Regions from separate parts of the Jeotgalicoccus huakuii genome, predicted to be linked through region 2. Evidence: predicted binding sites of a transcription regulator. Region 2 holds the regulator's gene; the other holds the start of a gene.
The links. Region 2 encodes LexA, which represses DNA repair genes until DNA is damaged. Its sites were predicted from a motif close to CGAACATATGTTCG; they were not measured.
Positions count from the first base shown of each region.

Region 1: the regulator LexA is predicted to act here: its motif matches at 3,166-3,179, upstream of V6E76_RS08425 (YolD-like family protein).

Region 1 covers NZ_JAVIYN010000014.1:52,875-68,178, reverse strand. Annotated here, with positions in the region: gene V6E76_RS08445 (SH3 domain-containing protein) at 143-844, shown strand; gene V6E76_RS08440 (NUDIX domain-containing protein) at 1,173-1,613, shown strand; gene V6E76_RS08435 (MazG nucleotide pyrophosphohydrolase domain-containing protein) at 1,789-2,109, opposite strand; gene V6E76_RS08430 (DUF3800 domain-containing protein) at 2,294-3,019, shown strand; gene V6E76_RS08425 (YolD-like family protein) at 3,205-3,579, shown strand; gene V6E76_RS08420 (VOC family protein) at 3,635-4,051, opposite strand; gene fosB (FosB/FosD family fosfomycin resistance bacillithiol transferase) at 4,480-4,899, shown strand; gene V6E76_RS08410 (hypothetical protein) at 5,157-5,351, shown strand; gene V6E76_RS08405 (DUF1643 domain-containing protein) at 5,437-5,721, shown strand; gene V6E76_RS08400 (VOC family protein) at 6,060-6,476, opposite strand; gene V6E76_RS08395 (DUF4352 domain-containing protein) at 6,868-7,473, opposite strand; gene V6E76_RS08390 (AraC family transcriptional regulator) at 7,782-8,642, shown strand; gene V6E76_RS08385 (MepB family protein) at 8,795-9,280, shown strand; gene V6E76_RS08380 (thermonuclease family protein) at 9,468-10,826, shown strand; gene V6E76_RS08375 (VUT family protein) at 10,955-11,509, shown strand; gene V6E76_RS08370 (PhzF family phenazine biosynthesis protein) at 11,616-11,774, opposite strand; gene V6E76_RS08365 (NUDIX domain-containing protein) at 12,023-12,637, shown strand; gene V6E76_RS08360 (hypothetical protein) at 12,627-13,574, shown strand; gene tig (trigger factor) at 13,657-14,946, shown strand; gene clpX (ATP-dependent Clp protease ATP-binding subunit ClpX) at 15,077-15,304, shown strand, end outside.
Region 2 covers NZ_JAVIYN010000001.1:152,086-167,389, reverse strand. Annotated here, with positions in the region: gene V6E76_RS00705 (IS3 family transposase) at 1-930, shown strand, start outside; gene V6E76_RS00710 (helix-turn-helix domain-containing protein) at 1-52, shown strand, start outside; gene V6E76_RS00700 (CcdC family protein) at 963-1,457, opposite strand; gene V6E76_RS00695 (cytochrome c biogenesis CcdA family protein) at 1,459-2,163, opposite strand; gene V6E76_RS00690 (ABC transporter ATP-binding protein) at 2,243-4,021, opposite strand; gene V6E76_RS00685 (ABC transporter transmembrane domain-containing protein) at 4,021-5,796, opposite strand; gene V6E76_RS00680 (AbgT family transporter) at 6,184-7,722, opposite strand; gene V6E76_RS00675 (glutathione ABC transporter substrate-binding protein) at 7,899-9,578, opposite strand; gene V6E76_RS00670 (YneF family protein) at 9,746-9,988, opposite strand; gene tkt (transketolase) at 10,055-12,043, opposite strand; gene V6E76_RS00660 (DUF896 domain-containing protein) at 12,045-12,296, opposite strand; gene V6E76_RS00655 (hypothetical protein) at 12,388-12,690, opposite strand; gene lexA (transcriptional repressor LexA) at 12,833-13,450, shown strand; gene V6E76_RS00645 (CAP domain-containing protein) at 13,508-14,500, opposite strand; gene panC (pantoate--beta-alanine ligase) at 14,516-15,304, opposite strand, start outside.

The sequences.
Region 1 (15,304 bases), on a different contig from region 2:
TTTTAATGCGTATAGAGAAATATATTTTTCAAAAAGCGTAATAAAAGTGTTGACTTACGCAAAACGCATAAGTATAATACTAATTAAGAGTTACGCATTACGAGTAATAATTGGTCGCCGATATGATGGATATCTAGCGAAAGTGAGCTATCATGTAGCTATTGACGATAAAGAAGCAGTACAACTTATCCCGTTTAATCGCACAGCCTGGCACTCAGGGGATGGTATGGGTAATGGGAATATGCGTTCAATCGGTATCGAAATTTGTTACTCAATGGATAATGGATATTCAGGCTCTAAATCAGCCAGATATAAAGCGGCAGAGGAAAACGCAGCACTATATATCGCTCACGTGCTTAAACAATACGGTTGGGGAATGGATAGACTGAAAAGACACTATGACTGGTCAGGCAAAGACTGTCCACACAAGATGCACGCTACAGGCACTTATCAAGCATTCAGAAACCGTGTACAAGCACATCTCAATGCGTTAAATAAAGGTACAGTGGCTAGTAAGCCATCTGCTAAACCGGCAAGCAAGAAGGAATTAGTGAATACTGGTGGCTGGAAGAAAAATAAATATGGTACACAGTATATGAAGAAAAAAGGCACATGGAAAAACGGTAGCACTAGAGTTATGAGTCGCTTTGGCAGTCCATTTAGATCAGCACCTGAAGGTGGTTGGGCGAATCCTGGTTGGAAGTGTAACTATGACGAGATTGTTCGTCAGGACGGTCACATTTGGTTAGGTTACACGGTAAGTGGTAAACGTAAGTATATTCCAGTGAAAACATGGAATAGTAAAACTGGCGAAGTTGGTAAAGACTGGGGTACATTTAGTTAAACAAACACATTACACAAGTATTTTAAGGGTATTCGGATTATCGTGTGGAAAAACATTATAGCTGGTAGATTTTTGCTAAACTAAGGTCAGGCTAGTTGAAGAGTATCTTTTATTTTCTAAGTAATTGTGGTATCATAAAAATGAAATAGAAAACTGTAGCTAGGGTTCCGCTATCTAGGTAGGTCAGTGACCGAGGGCTACATCTTTTACAATATGTAAAAGGCACCTATTGACATAAAAGGTCCGAGGGGGAAGGTTCAGCGTAGTTGTTATGCGTTGAAATCTTTCTCTTCGGCTCTTTTTTTATTATTTAGGAGGTATTTATCGTATGAAAAGGATCGATGATTTGAAAGCTGGTGTTGCAGTTATTATTTTGAATGAGGAGAACCAAGTTTTGTTGCAAAAAAGGTCCGATGTAGGACTTTGGGGTATTCCTTCAGGCCATATAGAAATAGGGGAAACAGTTTCTGAAGCAGCTATTAGAGAAATAAAAGAGGAAACCAATTTAGATATTAGAATTAAAAAGCTTATAGGTGTGTACTCTGAGCCTGATTCTCAGGTTTTTACTTATCCAAATGGAAGAGTAGTGCATTTTATAACAACTTGTTTTCTTGCTGAAATTACTGGGGGTGAACTACGATGTAATTCTTCTGAGTCACAAGAAATTCAATTTTTTGAACAACAAAGTTTACCAAGAGACTTATTGAAAATGCATCCTCAATGGTTAAATGACGCCCTTGCCAATGATGACTTAGCTTTTATTCGTTAAAAAGTAAATCCTTGTTAAGTTAACGGGGGGGAATAGTAAAAAGAGGGGTTCAGATAAAAAATTCCACACTATTTTCCGATTACCCTATTTTAAAAACATTTCTATGCAGATACAATATATGGCTTGAACAACCATAAAAACCGCCGGAGCTCATCGCCTGGCGGTTATACATAATTTAATTTATTGAATATCTATCATTTAACTTATCAGTATGAGCTTTGAACACTTCTTCTAAAGAAATATCGTATTTATTTGCGATTACAGATACATTCGCGAGGACATCACCAAGCTCTCCAATTAATTCGTTTCTATTTTCTGCGTAGGACTCTTTCTCTTCATCCGGTCGATCTCGACCGATTTCTAAAGAGCGGATGGCTCTAGCAACTTCTCCGGTTTCTTCAGCAAGAAAGCCAATTCTTATAAAAATATCTAGATCTGACCATCCACGACTTTTATAATATTCTTCCACCCATTGTTGAAATTCAGTAGCGTTCATCTGTATTCCTCCCAATAATTATTCGATTGTTATTATAACAAAAGAGAGATTATAGATAATATTTAACCTGAGTCATTTAGGAAGAGGGGTTATTTTTGTTTCTGTATCTAAACAACAGAATACATGTTCCGTCTTACAAATTTTTTACATATACATTAAATTATATGTAAGGAGCTGTAGTGAGATGGATAAATTTATTTTTATTGACGATTCAGGTCAATTATCTAATAACGAAAGACATGAATATTTTATATATGGATGCTTGTATGTAGATGGTCCTGATGCGATTCAAGAAGCAAAAAACAAGGTAAACGCATTCTGTAGAAAAAGAAAAATTAAAGGCGAAATTAAAGGTTTCCATTTAAGTGGTAAAGATAGAAAAAAGTTACTCCAAATCCTCGGTGAAATTGATGGGATAAAACAGTATTTTGTTATGACAAAAAATAGTGAATTAAAATTCGTGAACTTCAAAGATCCAGCATCTGTTAAAAGGCATAAACAATATTTAATCAGAAGAATGATTGAAAAAGTCTTTAGAAAAGAAACATTCACAAAAGAAGATGTGGTGCATTTAAGGATAGATAATGAAGTGTTTAATAGTGAAGCAGGATTGGTAGATTTTGAACATTATTTAAACAAGTATTGGTCAAAACTGGGTGAATTTTATAGTCAGCAATTTTATTGGGATTTTATGCCATACATATTATCGCAGTTCAAAGTAAAATATCTAGATTCAAAAGATGACAGGATGATTCAGTTAGCAGATTTGATAGCTAATACAAAATACAAAAGATTTAAGGATAATCCTAAGTGCGGGTCAGAATACTTAAAAACAAAATATTGCTTAAAACTTCCAGATAAGGCAGTATATAATAGTCCTAAAACCAGAAGAAGAAAGATAGAAAATTGATAAAAATACAAAAGAGTGATATTATTTAATTAACGGCATGATGTCCGTTTTAACAGTAAGTAGGTCGAAAAGATTCTAAGCGTATGTTAAGTACGTGACCCTTATTGGTAAGCCTCTTCGGAGGCTTATTTTTTATCTTTACACATAGAACATACGTTCGATATAATTACTCAAGAGGTGATTATATGGACTATCGTGAGTTCCCACAATCTGAGCTGAACAGTAACATTCCACAAGGTAGAACTATGGTAAAGTGGGCACCATTTGCGACCATGCCTGAGCAGTATGAGAATGTAGACAAGATGATTGAGTCACAACTCCACATGCCAGAACCTTCATTAACCGAGGACTTAATGCAGGAGTTAGAGTTGAAGCTACGTAACTTATTAGACTGTAATGTTGTATTGCGTTACTGGAGTGGTGGTTATGAGCACCAGATCGAGTGCAAGGTAGAGCATATAGACGACTGGAGTAGAGTGGTTACAGTGAGTAAAGGGGCTAACTTAATATATGTAGAGTTTAAGCATATATACGAGGTTAGAAGGTATGATTGGATATAAAAAGACCTGCCTACTCAGACAGGTCTTTACTAATTCATCTGTTACAATTAAAACTTTAATATTCTTTTGAGGTTTGATTCATCAGCTTTTCAAAATCAGTATCACTAATATTTGATTGTGTAAGTGTGATTAAATGCCCGTCAGGATCTTTAACAGTCATTTCTTTTGCATTCCATGGTTTCTCCTCTAATTGAGACACAATAAATTTCTGTGAAATACTTTGTGCTTTATCTTCAATGTCGTTGATTAATATATTTAAATATATTGAATTACCAACTTCAAAATCAGCACTAGAAATTAGCATTAAGTCCTGATATTTCTCAAGTCTTAAATGATTCATAAGCACTTCGTTTTTGTCGTTTCTAAATTTAAAGACACTTTTAAAACCGAGTGTTTTCTCATACCATTTCTCCGACTTCTCCATATCTTTTACCAGTACTTTGTTAAACATTGGCATTTGATAAAATTCCATTTTTATCACCTCCTCATAAATTGATTATAGAGGCTGACGTAACGTAAAGGTCAACGCAGAAATTGAAATTCACCTAATTTATCGAATTCTTTAAAATTCGTTTATATGAGCAAATGTGGTATAATGAAGATGTAAACGATCAAGCTATTTATCTACTCGGTTTATAGCTAAGTTGCAAGTTACTTTAAAACTTGATACTAATGTAAGACATAAGGGCTTACCAGTTGGCAGGTAACAGAAAAACCTGACGTTTAAATTGGAGAGTCCCTACCATAAGTGGGAATTGTAAAATATACAAAAATAGTGTACATGAACAAAAGCCACCTGGGAAGAGGTGGCTTGATCATTATATATTCATTTATGTTAGAATGTTCTATAAATTAAAAGAATGAAATGATAAATATTAATGAAGAAAGTAGAGGCTTTTAATGATTCAATCAATTAATCACGTTACATATTCTGTATCAGATATTAATCAATCTATTATCTTTTATAAAGACATTTTAAAGGCAAAAATTTTAGTAGAGAGTGATAAAACAGCCTATTTCATATTAGGTGGCTTATGGTTAGCATTAAATGAAGAAAAAGATATACCTAGAAATGAAATCCAATACTCGTATACTCATATGGCTTTTACTATTGAAGAAAGTGAATTTGATGAATGGCACCAATGGTTAAAAGATAACAATGTGAATATTTTAGAAGGACGTAAAAGAAATACAAGAGATAAAAAATCAATATACTTCACTGATCCAGATGGACACAAGTTAGAACTACATACAGGTACATTACAAGATAGGTTAGATTATTATAAAGAAGAAAAGCCACATATGAATTTTTATGAATAGAATGAAAGATATAGAAGAAACAATTCAAGAAATAAACTCCATGTCAATATTATGTCAATCTAGCCTTAGAAACGTTGATATGGTGGGAAAGAATAATCCCTCCCAGGACGCTAATTATAAATCAGAAAACCCTTACGCCCTTAGTGGACGTAAGGGTTTTTTGATTTATAAAATTACTCCTGTAAATTTTCATTAATTATTGACCTGTTGTATAATTAGTTACATAAGCTGATATAAAAGAGAGTGGAGGGATTTTGGTGAAAACTGCAAAACTGTCAGATATACGTAAAAGAAATGCAGAAAGAAGAGAGCGTGGACTTCAAGCAGCCAAACGTGTTAATCCTAGCTACTACCCGGGAATGCGTGCATTCGATAAACCACGAAATAATCCAGAGAAACAAAGAATTCTCGAAGAGCTGCAGGAGAGAGAATATGACCTACAGCATAAGTGAGGCAATGAAGGTGGAGAACAGAATGGGAATAGAAACAGGTACCGGTAAGGCATGATTTAATGAATCACGAACAAAAAGGTACTTCATAGAAAGAAATTGGAAATCAGGCGATAAAATTTTGGGGTCAATACTAATGAACCCTAGTCGTGCTGATGCAATAAAAAATGATGCAACTATAGAGTTGTTAATAGACTATGCAATAAATAACCACTATGACGGAATGTGCGTAGTAAATATCATACCGATAATAGAACCAGACTCAACAAAATTATCTGATGTTCAAGTCGTTTTTGAAGCAGTAAAAGATGATGAGCAAAAAGAGGCTTTCATGTATATGTTAAATAAATGTGAGGATGTATATGTAGGTTGAGGTGGTAAAGGAAATAAATATTTCCACTATCTATTTGAAGGCAATAATTCAGAAGAAATTAAAGAATTAAAAGCAGTCTTTAATAAAAGTAAATTTTTTGCGACATATTTGAGTTCAAAAGGATATCCATTCCATCCTAAACAACGTAATAAAAATACTCTAAAAAATAATTCAGAACTCATTGACGTAACAACTCAAATAAAACAAATGATTACTTAATTTATTATGTCAAATTGAATATCTGATTAACAAACAAAGTATCATCATACAATCAGATCTAAATAAGACCTACCTACTCAGGCAGGTCTTTACTAATTGATAATGGTGCAAATTAGTACTTAAAATTCCTTTGAAGTTTGATTCATTAGTTTTTCAAAATCTGCATCACTAATATTTGATTGCGTAAGCGTGATTAAATGACCGTCTGGATCTTTAATAGTCATTTCCTTTGCGTTCCAAGGTAGTTCCTCCAATGGAGACACTACAAATTTCTGTGAAATACTTTGAGCTTTATCTTCAATGTCGTTGATTAGTATATTTAAATATATTGAATTACCAACTTCAAAATCATCACTAGAAATTAGCATTAAGTCCTGATATTTCTCAACCCTTAAATGATTCATAAGCACTTCGTTTTTGTCGTTTCTAAATTTAAAGACACTTTTAAAACCGAGTGTTTTCTCATACCATTTCTCAGACTTCTCAATATCTTTTACTAGTACCTTGTTAAACATTGGCATTTGATAAAATTCCATTTTTGTCACCTCCTGATAAATCGATTGTAGAGGTATGCGTAACGTAAAGGTCAATACAGAAATTGAAATTCACCTAAATCAACGAATTCTTTAAAGTTTTGTTTAGATGATAAAATTAAAAGGCATATCGCCTGAGTAATTCAGGAAACATACCTTAAAATCAGCCTAAATCTAAAAGTTCAATTTTTGGGTAGCACTTCATTTATACCCTATAATTACAATTTAACATAGAACAGCAACAGTATTTATTTTTTATTATAATAACCGCCTTGAAAGACATCAAGGCGGTTTGTCTATAATAATAAACAAATGTAAATTAAGAATATATTTAGCATAAGTTTTTTAATGAGAGAATGAGTTAAAACGTTATAACTTGCTTAAATTTATTATTTTATTCAGGTGTAACGGTATATATTGCTTTTTCACCACTAAAATTCATGAAAGGTGAAAATTCTAATTCTATTTCAGAAGGCTCGCCTATAATAGCGAAGGATTGCTGTCCTAAGATTGAACGTCCAGCAGATACGCCATCCATTAAAGTGGCTACTGGATAAGTTTCAGCCTTGCCACCATCTACATACAATTGTATATCCATACCAACAGGGTAGTCTTGATCAGTGTTGTTCTGTATAGTTACATCTAGCATTAGAACATTATCTGGCTGAATTTCTGCAAACTCATTTCTTTCATCTGTGTAGTACGCATCGTCTAATGTGAAAGTAATATCATCAATTGTTACAGAATCTCCACTAGATAAGTTACTTTCAGAAGTTTCTGTTTCTTCTTCAATAACTTTCTCAGTATCTTCAGCTTCACTTTCATCAGTAGACTCTTCTGATTGGTTATCAGCATCATCTGATGTAGTATTTGTTGCATTATCACCACCACCAATTACAGCAATGCAACCTCCCATTAGTACAAGTACTAATAAAATGATGATGAACCATTTCAAACATCCGCCACGTTTTTTCTGTGACTTCATTTCTTGCTCTGACATAACATAATCCTCTTATAATTCTAATATATGTAAATTTACTTTATAAATAATAGGGCATAGCCCTAGTTATTTAACATACTATGATGAAACATAAAAACTCAAAACTGCATTGTATTTTTACCGTATTAATTCTCACAGCAAGTTTTATTATATTAAATTATCCAAAATTGTTATTATTTATTGTGAAATTAACATATTTCTTCATTCAAGTAACGATAACTACACAACAAGATACGATAAAATATATATAAGTAATGTCGAGTGATTCCAATTGTATATGAGTAATATATAGAAAGAAGGTGATGGAAATGATATTAAAGCAGCTGAATGATTCCATTGATTATATAGATGAGAATTTAACATCCAATTTAAGTTTAAGTGAGATTTCAAATTTTGTGGGATTGCTCGGACAGCATTATAAAAAATTATTCATTTTTCTTAGTGGCATGAGTTTATCTGTATATATAAAGAAGAGAAAACTGCATTTTGCAAACATTGATTTATTAAACAATGAAGCAGTAACAAGTGTAGCAACTAAATATGGTTACTCAGTTGATGGGTTTACAAGAGCATTTAAATCTTGGAGTGGGTATCTGCCTTCTCAAATAGCTGAGGAACAAGTTTTAATTTCATTTCCTAAGCTTTCCTTTTCAATAAGTACAAAAGGAGGAACAGACATGAAAACGAGAATTGTGGAGCAACCTGTATTTAAAATAGTGGGTATTCAAAAACGCGTACCTATGCAATATGAGGGTGTTAATAAGGAAATAGAAAAATTAGCACAGAGTATTACGGAGTCACAAAGGAAAGAAATGCATGATGTACAGAACATTGAACCGAAAGAAGTGGTGAATGTTTCGTATGATGCAGATGAAGATTTTATCAAAGAAGAAGGCGATTTAACCCATATGATTGGTGTCTTGACGACAGTAGATAATATAAGCGATCAGCTTGATGTCATTAATATCGATAAAAGTAAGTGGATCGTCTTTGAAAATGAAGGTGAATTTCCAAAAGTTTTACAAGATACTTACGCAAAAATTTATTCAGAATGGCTACCAGAATCAGAATATGATTTAGCTGATATACCGATGTTTTCTTTCACTAAATTTAATGAAGATAATAAAAATGTCGCTTATAGTGAAATATGGGTAGCAGTTAAAAACTAAGTATAAAATCTCTGACAGGGCGTATAAAAACGTCCTGTTTTTCTTTTGAAATACAAAGAATTGTGATGAATGTATGATTTAATATCTTGATTTTGATGTATGATGAGTGTGGTTAATATATATAAATGACCATTAGAAGGAGTTATGAAATAATGTTTGAATCTGTATTATTTACGAAAAAAATTATAGAGACAGTGGGATTACCAGAAATAAATACGATTGAAACTGAACCATTTAATACTGAATATGAAAGCTGTAATTTTTATATTGGGGAACAAAAATATAGAAACAGAATGGCTAAAAAGACAGAAAATAAAAAAGGTTACTTTGTAGTATTTTGGACGAAGGATAAGAATAACAAGAATCGACCATATACTTGGGAAGAAACCCCTGAAAAGTTAATAGTGACAGTATTGGATCAAGATAAAAAAAGACAATTCATTTTTCCTAGAGAGGTGCTACTAGAAAAACAAATAATTAGTAAGGATAATATTAAAGGTAAAATGGCCATGAGAGTATATCCTTCATGGGAAGATGAATTAAATAAAACTGCTATGCGAACACAGAACTGGCAAAATGATTACTTCATTGATTTCAATAGTTATGTTAATGAGGAGAAAATAAATATATTATACTAATTTATCTCCAAAATTTAATTACCTAAATTTACACTATTAATCTAAATCTACGTGAATATTTCGTTTTCTAAATACATTTTCAATGGTATAATAATATACATTATATTGAAAATGAGGGAGCAGATTGCTAGGATTTTTTCTATTTTTAGCGGTACTAAGTTTTATTATTTCATATGTGGTTTATGGAGTGTATCTGGCTACATTGTATGAAAACAAAGAGCCATATATGGAAAATGGTCAACTTAGAGATGACAAAAAATTGATGTTAGGTGCATCTATTTTTTGCATTAGTTTTAGTATTATTTTCCTATTATTGATCACTTTGATTTCATCAAGTGTAGGGATGCAAGATTTTTGGTTAGCTTTATTACTATTTGTATTAATCAGTTACATAACAAGTCTACTTACTGCTAGACGTCAAAAGAATACACAAAAACAAAATAATTTTAAGAGAATTAACCGCAATAGTTTAATTCTGTTAGTCACATTATTCATATTCTTTGGTGTGACAGACGACTCAATCGAAACTTTTTCAAGTGAATCAACAGCTGGTGAAAAAGTAGAGAATACAGTAGCTGTCGATGAGGAAGTAACACAAGAAGATAGTGATGATAAAGAGGATAAACAACGTGAATTAGCAGAAAAAGAAAAACAAGAAGCTGAAGCACTCGCAGCTAAAGAAAAAGCTGAGCGTGAGCAAAAAGAGAAAGAAGAACAACTTGCTAAAGAGAAGGCAGATAAAGAGAAAGCCAAAAAAGAAAAGTATGAAAAAGAAGAACAAGAACGATTAGCTGCTGAGAAAAAAGCAAAAGAGCGAGAAGAAAAGGAACGACTTGCAAAGGAAAAAGCTGAAAAAGAGACAAGTAAAGAAGGATTAATTCCTGTTACCCTTTATAGGGTAGTGGATGGAGACACAGTAAACGTACTAAATGAACAAAATGAAGAATTGAAATTAAGATTATTGCTTATTGATACACCTGAAACTGTGCATCCAAATAAACCCGTTGAACCATTTGGTCCAGAAGCTTCAGCTAGGCTAACTGAACTACTCAATTCTGGAGAACAATTATATATCGAGTATGATGAAGGTGCGAAGACGGATCATTATGATCGAGAATTAGTTTATTTATATGTTGGGGATACTAATGTTCATGAAGTTCTACTAGAAGAAGGGCTCGCACGAGTAGGTTACATTTATGAACAACAAAAATATTTAGACGAATTTAGAGCTGCAGAACAAATTGCCAAAGATCAGCAAATTGGTATTTGGTCTATACCAGGCTATGTCAATGAAGGTGGAGAAGGGTTTAACTCAGAAAGTGAAGAGGAAGTCGTGAGTGAACCTGCTGTTGAAACTAGTCCAAGCAATAGTGATTCGACGACAAATAATGCGATAACAGCACCACCAGCAGATACTGGCGGCGGACAGTTCTTTAATAACTGTACTGAGTTAAGGGCAGTTCATCCGAATGGCGTTTCAAGTGATCATGCAGATTACCAACCGAAGATGGATAGAGATAAAGACGGCTGGGCATGTGAAAGATAATTAGTAGGAGAAGTTTGAGGATGGTAATCTACAAAATTGTAGAAATGCATCCTCATCTTTTTGTTATTCACAATATAATATATAATGAATGTTTATTAAATATATAAAATCTAGAATCGAGGAAAATCATGTTAAGACCTGTCTTATATATATTAGCAATCGTTATCGCTAACTTTATTACCGCTTATTTTGCACCATTAGTTTTAGGCATATTCATCATACCGTGGGGGACAGTTTTCGTAGGACTGACATTCGTCTTTAGAGACTTAGTACAACTACAATTCGGACGAAGAAAAACATATTACATCATTGCTATTGGATTAGGTATATCCATACTGATGTCCATATTTTACGGAGATATGTTACCAATCACGATTGCATCAAGTTTGTCATTTGTTTTATCAGAAGTGGTTGATACAGAAATCTTTACAAGATTTAAACTCAGCTTCTACAACAGAATTATGTTATCTGGAATATTAGGTGGACTCGTTGATAGTGTTGTGTTTATTTTAATTGGACTATCACCATTGTTTACAGGCATCCTAACTTGGGAGCAAGTGCCATATGCAATGCTCGGTCAATTAGTATTTAAGACGTTGTCACAGTTAATCACACTGGCTATTATTCATTTTGGATTTAGAGGCATTAAGAGAGAAGCGGATGAAAAGCTTTCTTATTCATAGTTAGATAAGCCCTTGAAGTAAAACTTCAAGGGCTTATCTTTATATGTTTAGTATTGAGGTTGAGAATAGCTGAGCCTGACCTGAAATTTCAACAGTATCTTCATAATTAAGTACAAACTAATGTCCCACCGCGTTTTGATGTTTGATAAGCTACAATATCTTTCTTTCCTAATTTATGTGCCCATAACGGTACGAGATGACAGTGCCCTGATCCACACACCGGATCTTCTGCTACACCAAGTTTTGGTGCAAAAGTACGAGACACACATTATGACAAACGGACTGTCATTATACATGACGACCAATACAAAGAATCAATCCAAATCACCTACCAGGGTCTCCAAGAGGATCCCGATAAATACCTAAACTCATAACAATCGCAATAGGGGTGTGACTTTTTACGACATTAGTGTTATTGTATATAGCTCGTAAGCAATATTGAATTGTGTTATTATAATTGTCGAAAATGATGAAAAATATATTCATTATGATTCAACTGTGAGGAGACTTATCATGAGTAAATTTGATGAACAAATACTAGTCGTAAATAGAAATACTTTATTTGATAACGAAGAAAATGCGTTTAATGGTTTTATCTCTAAGGATGATAATCGTTACAAGAACATTGTTAAACAGTTCTCAGAATTCCAAGTAAAACGCCGCGGGGATATGGAAGAGGATCCGTCTTACAAGCAGTTGATCAGCTATTGTATTATTGCCAATCAAGGCGAAACGCTTGTCTACAAACGCTTAACGGGTGGCGGTGAAGAGAGACTGCACGGCTTGTTATCGATTGGTGTTGGTGGCCATATGAACGATGTTGAAGATGTTTCTACTATTGAAGATAAACTTCGCATTAACGCGTCACGTGAGTTAAACGAAGAGGTTGGTTTAACTGAACAGGATGTAAAAAACATTGAAATTCACGGTTTAATCAACGATGATGATAACGAAGTAGGCAAGGTCCACATTGGGTTAGTTTTAAAAGTTGAAGTGGATAAGGAAAAAATCGTCAACAAAGAGGCGGATACGATTGAATTGAACTGGGTGGAAAATGATTTATTGGAAACGATGTCTCCATATGAATCATGGAGTGAATTAATTATACGTGATGCCTATGGACAATAAGATATCGACACATAAACGTTTTATTTCAAAGTTCGAGCGTGATTTAAAGTCTTATTTTGATCAAGGTGAAGATAATCAGTACGTCCAAACTTATCGGAAATATATTGAATTGACAGAGCCTAGTGATTATTTAGAAGAGTTATATTATGAGGCGCTATTAAACTTAGATGCTTATCACAGTGTCATTGATCATGCACTTATGAGAATGAACCGCGGCTTAGGAAATTATGAAACTCACATGGATTTCATGCTAGAGGCATTGACAGGTATGGGACGATTCCAAGAGGTTATTCAGTATTGTGAACAGCTTTTAAAGGAAGACTTACCACATGAATTTAGACTCTTAGTTCAACAGCGTCTCGGTCATGCGCGTCATGAATTAAATGTCTTCTACCGTGAGCCTGTCAAAAGAGATAAGGTAACAAAAAAAGAATATCAAGGTTATGATTTCATCGATAAGATTGAGTTTTTAGAGGATATTACTGAACTTACTGATATCTCATATAAATCTTTAATCTTAGACGAGATAAAAACCGAAACTGAGCCGATGGTCTACACTCAAATGCTCTTATATTTGCGGAGCATAAACGACAATGATAAGCTAAAAGTTAAGAAATTTAATATTTCAACGACTGTCGTACCAGCGAAACTACCGAGCTTAGAAGATTTTTACTTGGTGAATGAAGTTTTAGACGAACTATATGATATATTGGATGCCACAAATCCATCTATTAAGGATGCAGCAGAAAACATGCTGTATGGACATCTCTTATATATCTATCCGATTAAACCAAAATTCACAAACCACGAACTGGCGCTTGCTTACGCGCAATATCTACAGGAAATGCTTGGTCAAGAGAGTGTAGAACAGGCAGAGCAAAAGGCGATAGAGTGGATTGAAAAAATTGATAGATTTATGCTTGAAAATGAGCAGTAATTCAATGATTTGAAACAACTTAAGTATATGTTATAATATACTGGTTAATTGAAAATAACGACTTGATGGAGGAAATTGTATTATGTCTCAAACATGGGAAAAGCAAGAAGGAAATGAAGGAATTTTAACAATCACGATTCCTAGTGAAGAATTAGACACTGCTTTAGATGCAGCATTTAAAAAAGTATCCAAGGATATCTCTATCCCTGGTTTCAGAAAAGGTAAAGTACCACGTCAAATGTTCGAAAAACGTTTTGGTGTAGAATCACTTTACCAAGATGCTTTAGATATTCTTCTACCTGAACACTACACTAAAGCTGTTGAAGAAGCTGGAATTAACCCAGTTGCTCAACCAGATGTAGATGTAGAGCAAATCGAAAAAGGTCAAGACGTTATTCTTAAAGCGACAGTTACAGTTGAACCTGAAGTTAAATTAGGTGAATACAAAGGTCTTGAAGGTGAAGAAATCGACACTGAAGTCACTGACGAAGAAGTTGACCACCAAATCGATCATATCTTAACTGAGTACTCTGATTTAGTAGTTAAAGAAGAAGGTACTGTTGAGAATGGTGATATCGCGACAATCGACTTCCACGGTTTCGTTGATGGTGAGGCTTTCGAAGGTGGACACGCACACGATTACGAACTAGAAATCGGTTCTAACTCATTTATCCCTGGCTTTGAAGAGCAAATGGTAGGTATGGAAATCGGTGAAGAGAAAGACGTTACTGTGACTTTCCCTGAAGAATACCATGCTGAAGAGTTAGCTGGTAAAGAAGCTGTCTTCCAAGTTAAAGTCAGCGCACTTAAACAAAAAGAAACACCAGAATTAACTGATGAATTTGTGAGCGAATTAGAAGGTCGTGACGCAAACACAGTTGACGAATTAAAAGCTGAACTTAAAGAACAAGTTCAAAAACAAAAAGAAGAAAATGCTGAAGTGACATTAAAAGAAAGCTTAGTTGCACAAGCTGCTGACAACGCTGAAATTGATGTACCTGATGCAATGGTAGATACTGAAACTGATCGTATGCTACAAGAATTTGAAGCTAATCTTTCACAACAAGGCTTAAACCTTGAACTGTACACTCAACTGTCTGGTCAAGATGAAAACGCCCTACGTGAGCAAATGAAAGAAGATGCTTTAAAACGCGTTCGTACTAACTTAACGTTAAGACAAATCGCTGAAGATGAAAACATCGAAATCACACAAGAAGATGTTGACAACGAAGTGAACCGTCTTGCAGAACAATTCGGTATGCCAGCTGATGATGTTAAAAAAGCTTTAGGTGATGCATCTATGATTAAAGAAGATGTCAAACTACAAAAAGCATTAAACATCTTAGTTGATAACCGTAAACAAGCTGAGTAAATTCTAATATAAAAATAGAAAGAGAAGCTCTACACTTTAGTGTGGAGCTTTTCATCAATGTGCAAGTCAATTGATTTACCGCTGTTTTTCTAGTATATTTACTTGGAACTTAAGAATGAGGTGTATATAAATGTTTAAATTTAACGAAGACGATACTGATCTTACTTGCTCATTCTGCGGTAAAGATCAAGAACAAGTCAAAAAGTTAATTGCTGGTAGTGGTGTGTACATTTGTAACGAATGTATTGAACTCTGCTATGAAATCATACAAGAGGAATTGAAGTTAGACGATACAGCGGTCTTCGACTACATTCCAAAACCACAAGAAATCTTAGAAGCATTAGATGAGTACGTTATT
Region 2 (15,304 bases):
TATTTTAAAAAAGCTAAACGCCTTACCGAAAGATCCAACAGACAACAAGTAAAGATAGCGATCGAAGTAAGGCAAGAAACCGATTATGCCCTGAAAGAAATTTTGGCAGTAATGCAGCTCCCGAAGTCTGTGTATTACTACTGGATTAAGCATATGGATGATAAGGCACGTCAAGATCAATGGCTGGTAGACAAGGTGAAGTCAATTGTATTCAAGCATAAAGGGCGATATGGCTATAGAAGAATTCAAATAGAGTTAGAGCAGTCGGAAGGGATACGCGTGAATCATAAACGTTTACTGCGCATTATGAGATTACACAATCTTTTATGTCAGAAGTTCAGAAATAAATCTAGACAGAAATATAGCTCATACAAAGGCAATATTGGAAAAGTCGCACCGAATCATGTAAACCGTCACTTTCAATCTAATCAGTTAAATCAACTATGGGTAACAGATGTCACAGAGTTTGCACTACCCATCGAAGGACGAAAACTCTACCTTTCTACAATCATGGACTGTTACAACTCTGAAATTATTGCTTATAAAATGAGTCACTCACCCACATTAGACATCGCGACAGCCCCGCTGCATAAGGCTTTAAATACACATCAATCTCAATTGAATCAATTGGTCGTTCACTCTGATCAAGGCTATCAATATCAACATAGAAGTTGGAGACATCTTCTGGAAACCTTTGGTGCCACTATGAGTATGTCTAGAAAAGGAAACTGTTTAGACAATGCAGCTATGGAAAATTTCTTTGGAATCTTGAAGCAAGAAATGTTTTATGGCGTATCATTTGAATCTTATAAATCATTGGAAGAAAGTATTCATGAGTATATTAACTATTATAATAAGTATAGAATCAAGACAAAATTAAAAGGCATGTCGCCTGAGCAATTCAGGAAACATACCTTAAAATCAGCCTAAATCTAAAAGTTCAACTTTTGGGTAGCACTTCATCATAGGGACTGCTGTTTTTTGAATTTCATTAATTTCATTAACATGGATAACCGCCACAATAGAATCATTACAAAGGCAAGTAAGAAAAACATGCCGCCCATTTCTCCTGGTGTCGTGGACAGTGAAAATATATATTTTAAAGCAATTCTTAGAATTAATAATGACATTAAAATAATTGGAAAAGCTTTTGTCGTTCTCACATATAAATCATCAGCCTTAACTTCATACTTCGTCGTCCATATAATAACAATAGAAAATAAGAGACCGATTAAAACTGACTCAAAGATATGAAGTGGTGATAATCTAAAGTATGGGAAGACAAACATTAATGCACCAGTTGACATTGCAACAGGTGGAATCAGTATCTTCTTCATTGTCAATGGCGTCTTACTTGCCTTTTGGCGAATGACAATGACTAGGATACCCATCACGACTGCACCTAACGATGCAATCATGAACAATGTATCTTCAATTGATTTTAAAAATTCTAGCATCTTAGAATCCTTGGAATTCTCCAAAGAATGGCTGTAACCAAATGATAATTTGAGTTAGACCATCAAAATATAACAAGATTCCCATTAAGATCATGATGACGCCACCAATTTTCATAATCTTACCAGAATACTTGAGCATCCATCTCGTCTTAGATACAAAGAAACTTAAGACAAAGAATGGAATACCAAAACCAACACAATAAACGAGCATTAACATCAAAGCATTGTTAGGCTCAGTTGCACTCATGGCGAATATTGCACCAATAATTGGACCATTACATGGTGTCCAACCTGCACCAAAAGCCATACCAATTAATATAGACCCGATAAATCCTGACGGTCTATTTTTAAATTCCACCTTGTGGTTTTTCATTAGGAAATCAAACTTTAAGACGCCGGTAATCACTAGACCGAAAACGACGATAAGTATTGCGCCAATTTGTCTAATGAGATTTCCGTACTCAACTAAGTATCCACCTAAAAATGATGTTCCAAATCCTAAGGCAATATAGATTAAGCTAAATCCTATTAAGAAAAACAATGTATGTAAAATGGCTCTTCCATTGAATTGCTGTTTCTCAACCTCGTTATAGCTCATTCCGGTAATATACGACACAAATGCAGGAAATACCGGCAGTACACAAGGGGACACAAAGCTTAGCACACCAGCACCAAAGGCGAGGAAGAATGTTACTTCTGAACCCATTAAAAATACCCCCATTCAGAAATAGTATATCAAATCTAAAGGGGGTGATGAATGCTTATTCGAGCTTATTTATGACAAATTATTGTTGACTGTTTTGTAATTGATACATTTTAAAGTAAATACCATTTAATTTCACCAGTTCATCATGGTTGCCTCTTTCAACTATTTCCCCCTTGTTTAAAACAAGTATCTCATCAGCATCTTGAATTGTAGAAAGTCGGTGGGCAATCGCCAAGGTCGTTCGTCCCGTGCGCATCTTTTGAAGAGATGTTTGTATGACGGTTTCTGTCGTTGAGTCAATGTTCGCTGTTGCTTCATCCAATATTAATATTTTTGGTTCCTTAGCCATGGTACGTGCAAAGGCCAGTAATTGACGTTCCCCACTAGAAAAGTCAGTACCTTTCTCCGTGACCTTTTCATCATAGCGGTTCGGTAGCTTATTAATGAAACTATCAGCATTAACAAAATCTGCTGCCCATTGCACTTTATCTATAGTCATTTGACTATCATACAATTCTATATTTGAACGTACTGTCCCGTAAAAGATAAAGGGATCTTGTAAGACGAGACCGATGTTATTCTTCATGTCTTGTTTGTCGAATGATTTAATCGATGTGCCATCAATTGAAATTTCACCTTGATTAAATTCATAAAAACGCATGATTAAATTAATAATCGAACTTTTACCAGAGCCCGTATGACCGACGAGTGCAGTTGTCGTCCCTTTTGGAACGGTGAAAGTTATATCTTTTAACACATCATTCTTACCATCATAAGAGAATGTCACATTTTTAAACTCGACCACTCCATCAGTAATTTGTCCTGTTCCCTCATTATTTTGAGCGGGTTCTAGTCTGTCATCATCCATTAAGGTAAATACCCTACTCGCTGCAACAAGTGCCTGCTGGAAAATATTTAAACTCATACTCACCTGATTAATCGGTTCAAAAAAGCGTTCCATATACTGAATAAAGGCAAATATTACACCAGCTGTAACAGATGTTTCAAAACTTAGAAAACCAAAATAAGTCAAAATGACAATGATTGATAGAATATAAATCATATCGATGGCTGGTCTTAATAGAAGCCCATCGAGCTTTATGTTTTGCATATTATATTTATAGTGAGATTCATTGATTGCTTCAAACTCCTGTTGTAAACGTGCTTCCTGATTAAATACTTGAATGATCTTCATACCTTCTATTGATTCTGCAATCTTCGCATTCATATCACTTAAAAGTGCTCTAGCATGCGAGAAATATTTAGCAGAATATTTTCTATAGACGAGTAAAATCAAGATGATTAATGGCATAAAAATTAGTGCAATAAATGCGAGCTTTACATCTAATATAAACATCATCACAAAAGATGAAACGACCATAAACAATGCCATTAGGAATGTTCCAAGTACATTGGTAAACATATCAACGATGGCCTGGGTATCGTTGGTTAATCTAGAAACCACACTACCTGACGGCACTTTATCGAAATACTTCATACCAAGGTTACCGACCTTTTCAAACGTATCAATTCTCAGTTGTTGTATAACTTTTAAGGCCAGTTTTTGCAAATAGTAGATTTGAGCGTAGGTTGTGACGATTGCAATGAGGTTTACCATAATAAAGGCAATAATCAGCCACATTATATCCGCTTCAGGAAAATATGATAATGTTAAATAATTATCAATAAAAATCATGACCAAATAAGGTGTCATTACACCCATGACTGTCGAAGTCACTAGCATTAATACACAAAGTGCAATTAATCCTTTAAATGGAAGTGTATACTTTAGTAGTCTTAACAAGACTCTCAGCTGATCTTTCAGTGTTAATGTGAGGATTTCAGTTTGTGCTTCCATTAATTTCTGCCCCCTTCTAGAGAGTCATTTAGCGCATCATTTAAGCTTTCTTTTAATGACTGGGCACGGAAGGTTTCTTGATACCAACCATTATTCTGCATCAAAGTTTCATGATTGCCGCGTTCAGCAATGTGCCCATCCTCCATGACAAGTATTAAGTCTGCATCTCTGACTGCGCTCATCCGGTGGGCAGTAATAATATTTGTCTTATCACTTCTTACCTTCTTAATATTAGCTAAAATCGCCTTTTCAGTTTCCGCATCGACTGCAGATAAGGAATCATCAAGGATTAAAATATCAGGTGATTGAATCAGTGCTCTCGCAATTGAAATTCTTTGTTTCTGACCTCCCGACAATGACACTCCACGTTCACCAACGATGGTTGCGTAACCGTCGTGAAAATCCATAATATCATTGTGAATATACGCTAAATCTGCTGCCTCATGGATCTTCTTATCGCTTAATGTTGGATCAGTAAAGGCAATATTATTTCTTATGGTTGTTGAGAATAAGAAATTATCTTGTGGCACATAACCAAACTTCTCTCTTAAGCTAGAAATCTCAATGTCTTTAATATTGACGCCACCAATAGAAATATCACTATCTGCCTCGGTATCATATTCTCTCAGTAAAAGTCTGATAATCGCACTCTTACCAGACCCCGTTCTACCGACTATCCCTAAAGTTTGACCCGGCTTTAATGTGAAGGATATATCCGTTAAAGCACTGTCATCAGACCCATCGAACTTAAATTGATCAATATCAAAAACGATGTCGCCCTTAGGCAGCTGACGCGTAGTAAAATTCGTACCAATACCACTTTTTGTTTGAAGTACCTCTTCGATTCTGTCGTAAGAAGCTTTTCCACGTTCCATTAGATTAAAGAACCAACCTAGTGCCAATAGCGGCCAAATCATCATACCTAAGTAAGTTGTAAAAGTGACCAATTGTCCGAGGCTAATTTCTTCATTGATTACCATCCTCGCCCCGAAAAATATGGATAGAAAATAAGAAATTGCAATAATTAAAGTAATCGTTGGATCAAATAATGCATCTACTTTTGCAACTTTTAAGTTTTTATTTACCACATCTTCAGATAAGTCTTCAAAGTCTTTTAAGTCATCTTTTTCATATCCGAATGTTTTAATCACTTTAACACCCGCGACGGATTCCTGACTTTTATCGTTCAGTGAAGAAAAAGCAGCTTGAGCTACTCTGAATAAACGGCTTAATACTGAACCATAGTAACTCGTTAGTATGACCATAAAAGGAAGAGGAATCATAGCAATTAAAGTCAATTTAGGACTCACTGTCACTGCCATTGTGACTAAGACTGCAGAGCCCATAATAATTGAGTCCGCTATGGTTAATATGCCTTGACCTGCTGTCATTTGAACAGCATTAATATCATTTGTTGCATGGGCCATTAGGTCACCCGTACGTCTTTTACCAAAAAATGTTGGAGACATATCAGAATACTTTTTGAATAAGGTCTTTCTTAACAATTTGCCCAGTCTATTTGCCGCACCAAAAATCATGACCCGCCAGAAAAATCTAAATATGTATGCGAGTATTGCAACTAACAGCAATATACCGGCGAACATGATCAATGTATTTACTGTGAGCGTCTCCATCGTGATCTCATCTATAAAGCGACCGATAATCTGAGGTGGTACCAGTTCTAATAAAGCGACTAAAATCAGCATTAATAAGCCAATCAAATAACTTTTTTTCTCACTAGAAAAAAACCACCATAAATCCTTGAACACTCTCATGAAAACCATCCCCCTTTTAACCCTAATATCACTTCAAATTTTACCATATATTTCGGATTATGAAATAATACTTGAGATGGATATTTTGTATTCTGCCAATCTTAATAAAGTGGACCTTCGTCAAGGACACTAAATCAGAATACGTGCCGTCGTGGACTGGACGACGGCATATAAATCAGAATATGTGCCGTCGTGGACCGGACTACGGCATATAAATCAGAATACTTGCCGTCGTGGACTGGACGACAGCATATAAATCAGAATATGTGCCGTCGTGGACCGGACGACGGCATATAAATCAGAATACGTGCCGTCGTCTTTCTATCGAAGGACAGCTAGTTCACTCTACAATAAATCCCACCTGGTAATCACCAAGTGGGAAAAATTTTAATATGAGATGCTTGCTCCTGGTCCAAATGGAATACCAAATAGATACCAAACAACAAACAAGATAATCCAAGCAATTAAGAAAATAATTGAGTATGGAAGCATGAGCGACACAACTGTACCAATACCGTTGTTCTTACCATATCGTTGTGCGAAAGCGACAATTAATGGGAAGAACGGCATGAGTGGTGAAACAACATTCGTAGTTGAGTCTCCAATTCTATATGCTGCTTGACTCACTTCCGGTGCGATACCAAGCTGCATAAACATCGGCACAAAAATCGGCGCCATAATTGCCCATTTCGCAGAGTCTGCAGCGATTACGATGTCAATAATTGCAGATACCAAGATAAATGTAATAAGTACTGGAATCACACCAATATCCATACTTTCTAAAAGTTGTGCACCATTAACAGCAATAACTGTACCTAAATTCGAATAAGTAAAGAGTGCAACAAACTGTGCGGCAAAAAATATCAAGACAATAAAGCCTGCCATAGTCGAAATAGATGAATCCATTAGCTGGACTGCGTCTTTATCGTTTCTAATCTTCTTATTAATAAAACCGTAAACCAAACCTGGTATTAAGAATACTAACATCATAATGAAAATGATACTTGATATGAACGGTGAACCGATTATGCCGCCGTCATCACCACGTAAAGGTGAATTAGGGAAGGCGATGAGTGCCAGTATCCCGATTATAGTTAACACTGCAGCTACATTCGCCCATCTTAATGCTTTAGTTTCTCTACTTGTAAGATTATCATCTGGGCTATTTTGATCTTTATCAAAATTATAAGCACCTAATCTTGGTTCAATTACTTTATCTGTAATAATTGTACCTAAAATTACAACTAAGAAAGTCGATGCAAACATAAAATACCAGTTATCAGTAGCTTCAACAATATATGAAGTATCTAAAATCGCTGCCGCTTCTGTTGTAATTCCTGCTAAAAGCGGATCATTTGTACCGATGAGTAAGTTTGCTGAATAACCCCCCGCAACACCTGCAAAGGCCGCTGCAAGTCCTGCTAATGGATGACGTCTAAAGCCTAGGAAGATGATTGCTCCAAGTGGCACTAAAACAACATAGCCTACACTTGCTGCAACGTTGGACATTACACCCATAAAAACAACAATTGGTGTGATAAATTTCTTTGGTGCTTTCGTTACAACATTAGTCATTAAGGCACTTATGTAACCACTTTTCTCAGCTACTCCAACACCTAACATAGCCACAAGTACAGGACCTAAAGCGACGAAAGTCGTAAAGTTCTCAACAACACTAGTAAAAATATAGCGAATGCCATCAGTGGTTAGTAAACTAACGACTTCGACATTAAGTTCCTCTTGATTTCCAGTTTCAGGATTTACACCTGTATACGATACAGTGACTCCAAATAGATAAGCAATATGAGAAATAATAATTACGAGTAATGTAAAAATTAAAAATATAGTAACAGGATGCGGTAACTTATTTCCCCCATATTCAATCCAATCTAAAATAGAGCGTTTTTCTTTAAGTGAATTATTCATAGAAAGCTCCTCATTATTAGAATACTAAATTATTATACACAGGGCACTTACTTTTTGCTACTAAGTAATACTATGTTAATCATTGAATACGTTTTCTAGAGTTAGATAGGTATACTATTCTCAATAACAAAAACTCTCGACGACCTGTTCGGTCATCGAGAGTCTTGTTAAACTTTTTAATTAAAGGTTACATTATCAAAGTGAATTCGACCTGTCGGATCAATCTCCACCCCACTCACTTCTGTGCTATTATAACCAACAGCAAATTGAGCATGGAAAAGATATGATGCTGGTACTTCTTCGACTAAGATTTCTTCGACTTCAGTATAAACTTCTTGGCGGGCAGCTTCATCAACCTCAGCACGACCGGCGTCTAATAATTCATCGACCTCATCGTTTGCATAGAATGAACGGTTCCCTGCAGCACCAATATTCTTAGAGTGGAACAAGGCATATAGACCATAGTCCGCATCCCCTGTAACCGTCGTCCATCCTAGGATGAACATATCGTGATCACCATTTGCTAAGGTCTCAAGATATGCACCCCATTCAAATTGCTCAACTTGAACATCGATATTGAGCTCTGAAAGTTTGTTTTGGATATAAACAGCTGTATCAATAATTTGCTGATCGTCATTTACCCAAAGCGTTGTTGAGAATCCATCTGCAACATCTGTTTCAGCTAGTAGTTCTTTTGCTTTTTCTAAATCAAATTCAACACCTTCAAGGTCTTCATTATAGCCCCATACATCAGGCGCCAATGGTCCTTTCGCAGGAATTCCCATACCATCATACACACCGGCTACGATTTCTTCACGGTCAATAGCGTATGAAATTGCTTGTCTTACTTTTGGATCATTGAACGGTTCTTTCTCAGTATTAAAACCTAAGTATGACATACGTACTGAATCTTTAACTTCTAAAGCTGTGTCTGATCCATTTTCAACACGGTCTACGTTTGAAGAATCAATATCTGTCGCTATTTGAATACCACCTGTTTCTAATTCTGCAATTCTAGAACCAGTTTCAGGAATGACTCTAAACTCAACAGTTTCAAAGTAACGATCGCCACCTTGGAAGTCTTCAAAGCGCTCAAGTGTTACTGAATCACCTGCACTACGTGATACAAATTGCATGTGGTTAGTACCGTTAGGTTCAGAACCAATTACAGTACCTAAGTGCTCGCCTAAGTCACCTTTAATTTCTTCATATGCGTCACTTCCACTATCACGTGCTTCATAATACTCTTCTAAACTCATATCACTTCCAGCCGCATCTAGGGCTGCTTGATAATCACTATCGATTAATTCTTTAGGCATAATTCCCGCAGTACTATGCGCTAAGTGGCTGGCTAATGGCGCAAATGGAATTGTGGTATGTATATTGATTTCATAATCATTGACTACTTCAATCTCATCGATCATTTCATACAAGAATAAAACCGGTGAAGCAAGTGCTTCATCTCTTACCCTGTCAAACGTAGCGGCCACATCTTCAGCAGTGAAATCTTCACCACCGTGGAATGTTGTGCCTTCACGTAATTTGAAGTTCCATGTTGTTTCATCAACTTGCTCGTACTCTGTTGCGAGTCCTGGTTGTAATTCCATATTCACATCTTGATTTAATAATCTTTCATAGATATTTGTTCTTACCTGACTTGATGCAGAGTCGTTAGAACCATGTAAATCTAGAGATACGACATCCGCTAATGTACCTACTGTTAAATCACCCGTGTTTCCACCTTCAGCCCCTTCTTCACCGCTTGCTGCTTCATCTACATTTTCATCACTCGAACATGCTGATAAAATTAACAGGAAAGCGATTACAAAAAACGTCAAAAATTTTTGCTTATTCATTGCTGTTTTCCCCCTTTTGATTGATAATCTATTATATGCATGTTTATTACCAATTTTCAATATATTTGTAAAATTCACAGAAATATATTTATTATAGTGAAAGAAGCCATAAAATCCGTATAGATTTTAGGGCTTCTTTTACTCATGAGCCTATAACTCATTTTAATTTACTTTTTTGTGCCTTTTTTTGCTTGTTCAGATGATTTATTCATCATGCTCAACATCTGATTAATTTTCTTCTGAGACGGTTTTTGTCCCATTTGCATCATCATGATTCTGAGCATGTCTTCATTAATAGGAGGGTTCTTCTCCAAATAATCCATCATGTATTTTCTAGAGATCCAAAATCCTAATGCAAAACCACCAATGAGGGCTACAATTACAATTAGTATCCATATCCAAGTCGCCAAAATGCTCACCTCTTTCCCGTGTAAACCACTATTTAGTTTACAATATCAAACATGTAAATTCAATGTTTATTTGTCACGGATAATGCGAGCTAAGTTATCGACTGTGAATCCGTAACGTTCTACAACTTCACCGCCTGGTGCACTCGCACCAAAAGTATCAATCGTCAGTAGTTTTCCTTTGATGCCAACAAATCTATGCCAACCATGACTTGCAGCCATTTCAACTGCTGTACGATTTTCAATATTCGTATTTAGAACTGACTCAATATAAGCATCGTCTTGTTGTAAGAATGCTTGAACATTAGGTATAGATGCTACTTTAATATTCATGCCTTCTTCTTTAAGTTGTTTCGCCGTATTAACAGCTAAGGCCACTTCACTACCAGTGGCAAAGACAATCGCATCATCTCCACCATCATAGACGATATAGCCACCTTTTTGAACACCTTCAGATACAGCTTCACTTGAAACATCTAACACTTCGATATCTTGACGTGTTAACACCAATGCTGTTGGTGTACCTTCTGATTCCAATGCAACTTTCCATGCTTCACGTGTTTCATTGCCATCAGCTGGACGAATCACGTTTAAGTTTGGAATTGCACGTAAGCCTGCCAACTGTTCGATAGGTTCATGGGTTGGTCCATCTTCCCCTACAGCAATTGAATCATGTGTTAATACATAAGTTACAGGTAATTTCATTAAGGCACTTAAACGTACCGCTGGTTTTAAGTAATCAGAAAATACGAAGAATGTACCGCCGTATGGATAAACGCCACCGTGGGCCGCCATACCATTTAAGGCAGCCGCCATTGCAAACTCTCTCACACCAAACCAAACATTACGCCCAGCGTAATTGTCTTTTGAGTAGTCTGTTGCATCCTTAACATTTGTTTTGTTACTACCTGCTAAGTCCGCTGCACCACCGAAGAAAGTTGGGATTGATTTAGACAATGCTTGAATCATATCCCCTGAATTACCACGTGTTGCCTTTTTACTTCCTGCTTCATAAGTTGGTAGTTCATCACTGTAGCCTTCTGGAAGCTTACGGTGAATTGCATCCATAAATTGTTGATGAAGATCACTATTTTCATTCTTAAAGTTATCCACTAATGAATTCCATGCGTCTTCTTTTTCCTGACCTCGAGCAGTTAAGGTCTCTTGGAAACGTTCGTAAACACTGTCATCAGCGACGAATGTTTGTGTGTGATCTAAGCCGTATGCTTCAAATGCACCACGTCGCTCATCTTCACCAAGTGGCGCCCCGTGTGAATCTGACTTACCAGACTTCGTCGGTGCCCCGTACCCAATAACAGTTTTCACTTCAATTAATGAAGGTTGATTTGTTGTTTTAGCCTGTTCAATAGCACGGTCAATTTCATCTAAATCGTTACCGTCATTCACTCGGATATAGTCCCAGTTGTAAGCTTTGAAACGCTCAGCTACGTTCTCTGAGAAACTCTTGTCTAAATCACCATCTAAGGAAATATCATTAGAATCATAAAGGACGATTAATTTACCTAAGCCTAGGTGACCGGCTAGAGAAGCTGCCTCATGAGAGATCCCTTCCATTAAATCACCATCAGATGCAAGTACATATGTATAGTGATCAACAAGTCCATTATTATTTTCAGAGTTAAACGTTGCAGCTAAATGAGTTTCTGCCATCGCCATACCGACACTCATTGCAAAACCTTGACCTAGTGGACCAGTCGTTACCTCAACACCTTCGGTATGTTTAAATTCAGGGTGTCCTGGTGTTTTAGATTCATACTGTCTGAATTCTTTTAAGTCATCCATTTCTAGAATACCCGATAAGTGTAATAAGCTGTAAATCAACATTGAACCATGACCAGCACTTAAAACAAAGCGGTCTCTGTTGAACCAATTTACATTTTTAGGGTTGAAGTTTAAGTGCTTCTGCCATAACACATAAGCCATTGGTGCCGCACCCATAGGTAAACCGGGGTGACCTGAATTTGCCTTCTCAATTGCATCAATGCTTAAAGATCTAATGGTATTAATTGCGAGTAAATCCGTCTTATCAAATGACATATCATTTGTCTCCTTTATCACTATCATTGTTTTTTTGTGCTTTTATATCTTTGACCTTTTGAGGCGTAACATCATTACCCTCTGGATCAATGACCTTAGTACTTTCAATGTGATTTCTAAAAGAATTTCTAAAGTTTGATAGATATTCTTTTCTTAATTTAGTCAGCTCTCGCATTTCAGATTCAGAAATATTATTTTCCTTTTTCTTTCTTGCAAGTGCATTGAGCTGTTTAATCTTGTCATCATCTAACATAAGCGTCATCCTTTCTCATATAATTTACCACAAAAAGAGTGCAGAGACCAAACGGTCCTGCACTTATTTTGAGAATAAACTCACAATATATCTATTTTACACTCGAAACCTCATAATTCATGAGGTGTTCTGCCATTCGATTTGTCAAAAGACCTGTTTGAACCACACCACTCACAAGTTCTTCATCTAAGCTAACTTCACTTTCTTCAGACACCACAGCGTTCGCTTTTTGTTCGCCATCAATTTCATTTACAATTTCTGTACTCACTTTCGTTTCAGAAGAATAAACGTTCTCTCCCTCTACTTGTTCCGTATTGGTAAAACTATATAAAAGCACTAGACTCAACGTCACGGTAAACAATCCCATCAATGATTTCAGTTCTTTAATTGTCATTTACATCCTCTCCTTCGAACAAATGTTTGTATTAACAATATAACAGAACACTTGTTCTTAGTCAACATAATTGCGAACAAATGTTTGTAAGCGTACTTACAATATGGTAAAATTTAATTAACATAAGGTTGGAGGTAAAATGATGAAAGATTTAACAGAGAGACAAAAAGATATATTTCAGTTCATAAAAAGAAACGTTAACGATAAGGGGTATCCACCAAGCGTTAGAGAGATTGGGAATGCTGTCGGTTTACAATCTAGCTCAACCGTACATGGACATCTCGCTAAATTAGAAAGTAAGGGCTACATTAAACGTGATCCTACCAAACCACGTGCGATTGAAATCGTGCAAGAATCAGATGTAAATGAATCACCTGTTATTCACGTGCCTGTCCTTGGTAAGGTCACAGCTGGTTTACCGATAACTGCTGTAGAAAATGTTGAAGAATACTTCCCCCTCCCAGAACATTTTACTGCCAACCATAATAGTGAAATCTTCTTATTAAATGTTGTTGGTGATAGCATGATTGAAGCAGGTATACATGACGGTGACAGAGTCATTGTACGCAAGCAAAACATTGCACACAACGGTGAAATAATTGTTGCTATGACTGATGAAGATGAAGCAACAGTTAAACGTTTCTATAAAGAAAAAGGATACTACCGTTTACAACCTGAAAATTCTACAATGGAACCAATATTCCTTGATAATGTGAGTGTCTTAGGTAAGGTAGTTGGTTTATTTAGAGAGTTTATTTAGCAAAAACACGCAGAATCTTAAAAGAGAAGATTCTGCGTGTTTTCTGTATATCATTTATTATTGTAAAAAGTTTTCAGTATAGAAAGGCACTTGTTCCTGATCATACTCAATCCCTATGCCCACTGATGTGAACTTATCATTTAAAATATTCACTCTATGAGATGGTGAGTTTAACAGACTGTGGTGAGCGAATATTGGAGAAGTATGTCCCGTTGCAATATTTTCACCAGCATAGGTATACCTCACGTTTTCTCTTTCCAACCTTTCCTTTAGACCATTTCCATCAGGATTATCATGATCAAAGAACTTACGTTCCGCCATGTCTAAGCTGTGATAGTAAGCAACATTATCCACTTCGGCATTTCTCTCTAACATGCCATAGCCATATTCATAACGTGTAGCATTTAAGAGATAATAGTGCATGAGTTCATTATCTTCTATTGATGGATGGTTATACAGCTCACTGATATCAATAATCTCGTCCTTATGTAAGACGAGCATACCATTGGCTTGATAGCTTTCGTGAATATCATAAAAGAAGTAAACATAGTAATTTCCGACATCAAAGACATCATATTCTTCATTTTCTACTTTCAAGCGTTTCCACTGCTTTCTAACATACTCCACCGGTTCACCGTAAGTATCTCTAGCCTTTTCTCGAGTCATCTTGTCTATACTCATCTTGCCGAGTGATACGTTTGGTGAATTAGTATATCCACCAGTCAATTCTCCGTCTCTTACGAGTAACATGTGAAAAGCACCAGGCTCATTTTTAATCACAAAATCACCTTCGTACTCGGAGTTTAAAACAGTTTCCCCTTCTGTCGTTACTGTAGAACCTAAGGAATAATCAATGTTGGTTTCTTGACTACTATAAACCTTTTCAATCTTCGTCGTATCATAACTGGGTATGAAGTGGCCTTCAAACCAATGACTGAAGTAATCTTCGTTCAACCCATTTTTAAAATCATAAGATTGAATGACTGGTACGATAAAAACCACTACCAAATATAAAATTACTAATCCAAGTGCGCGTCGTATCCAATTCATTCAAACTATTCCCCTCTAAATACTGACGTATAAATTATCGATGAGACGTGCTTTAGAAAATTGTACCGCTATGAATATGATAACATCACTGTCAATTTCATCTATTTCGCCGAGGTCATTTGCTGTATAGATTGCTAAATCATCGATGCTTCCACTCGTATATTGTTCAATATGAATCTTGATTAGCGATTGAATTTTATCGACATTGGTTTCACCGTCTTTAATTTTCTGACTCGCCATCTTTAATGCTTGGTAAATGTTCGGTGCTTCTTGATATTCCGTTGCTGTTAAATTCACATTTCTTGAACTTCTTGCAAGCCCACTCTCTTCTCTTTTTGTTGGAACGTCTTGAATTTTAACTGGCACATTAAAATCTTGAACATAACGTTTAATAATCATCAGTTGCTGGCGATCCTTCTCACCGAAAAACGCCATATCTGGTTGTATAATATTAAACAACTTACTCACTACAGTGACGACACCTTCAAAATGACCCGGTCGTTTTACACCATCGAGTATATTTGCCATTGATTTAATACCTATGTTAAATTCCATTTCTCTTGGGTAAATCACCTTTTCACTTGGTGCAAAGACAAGATCCACGCCGTAGTTTTCACATAAGGCTAAGTCCCCTTTTAAATCTTTGGGATAACTTTCAAAATCTTCTTCTGGTCCAAACTGCAAAGGATTTAAAAAGATACTGACGACAACGATATCACAAGCTTCTTTGGCAGCTTGGATTAAGGCTCCGTGCCCTTCATGTAGTGCGCCCATTGTCGGAACAAGACCAACAGTCTGTCTCTT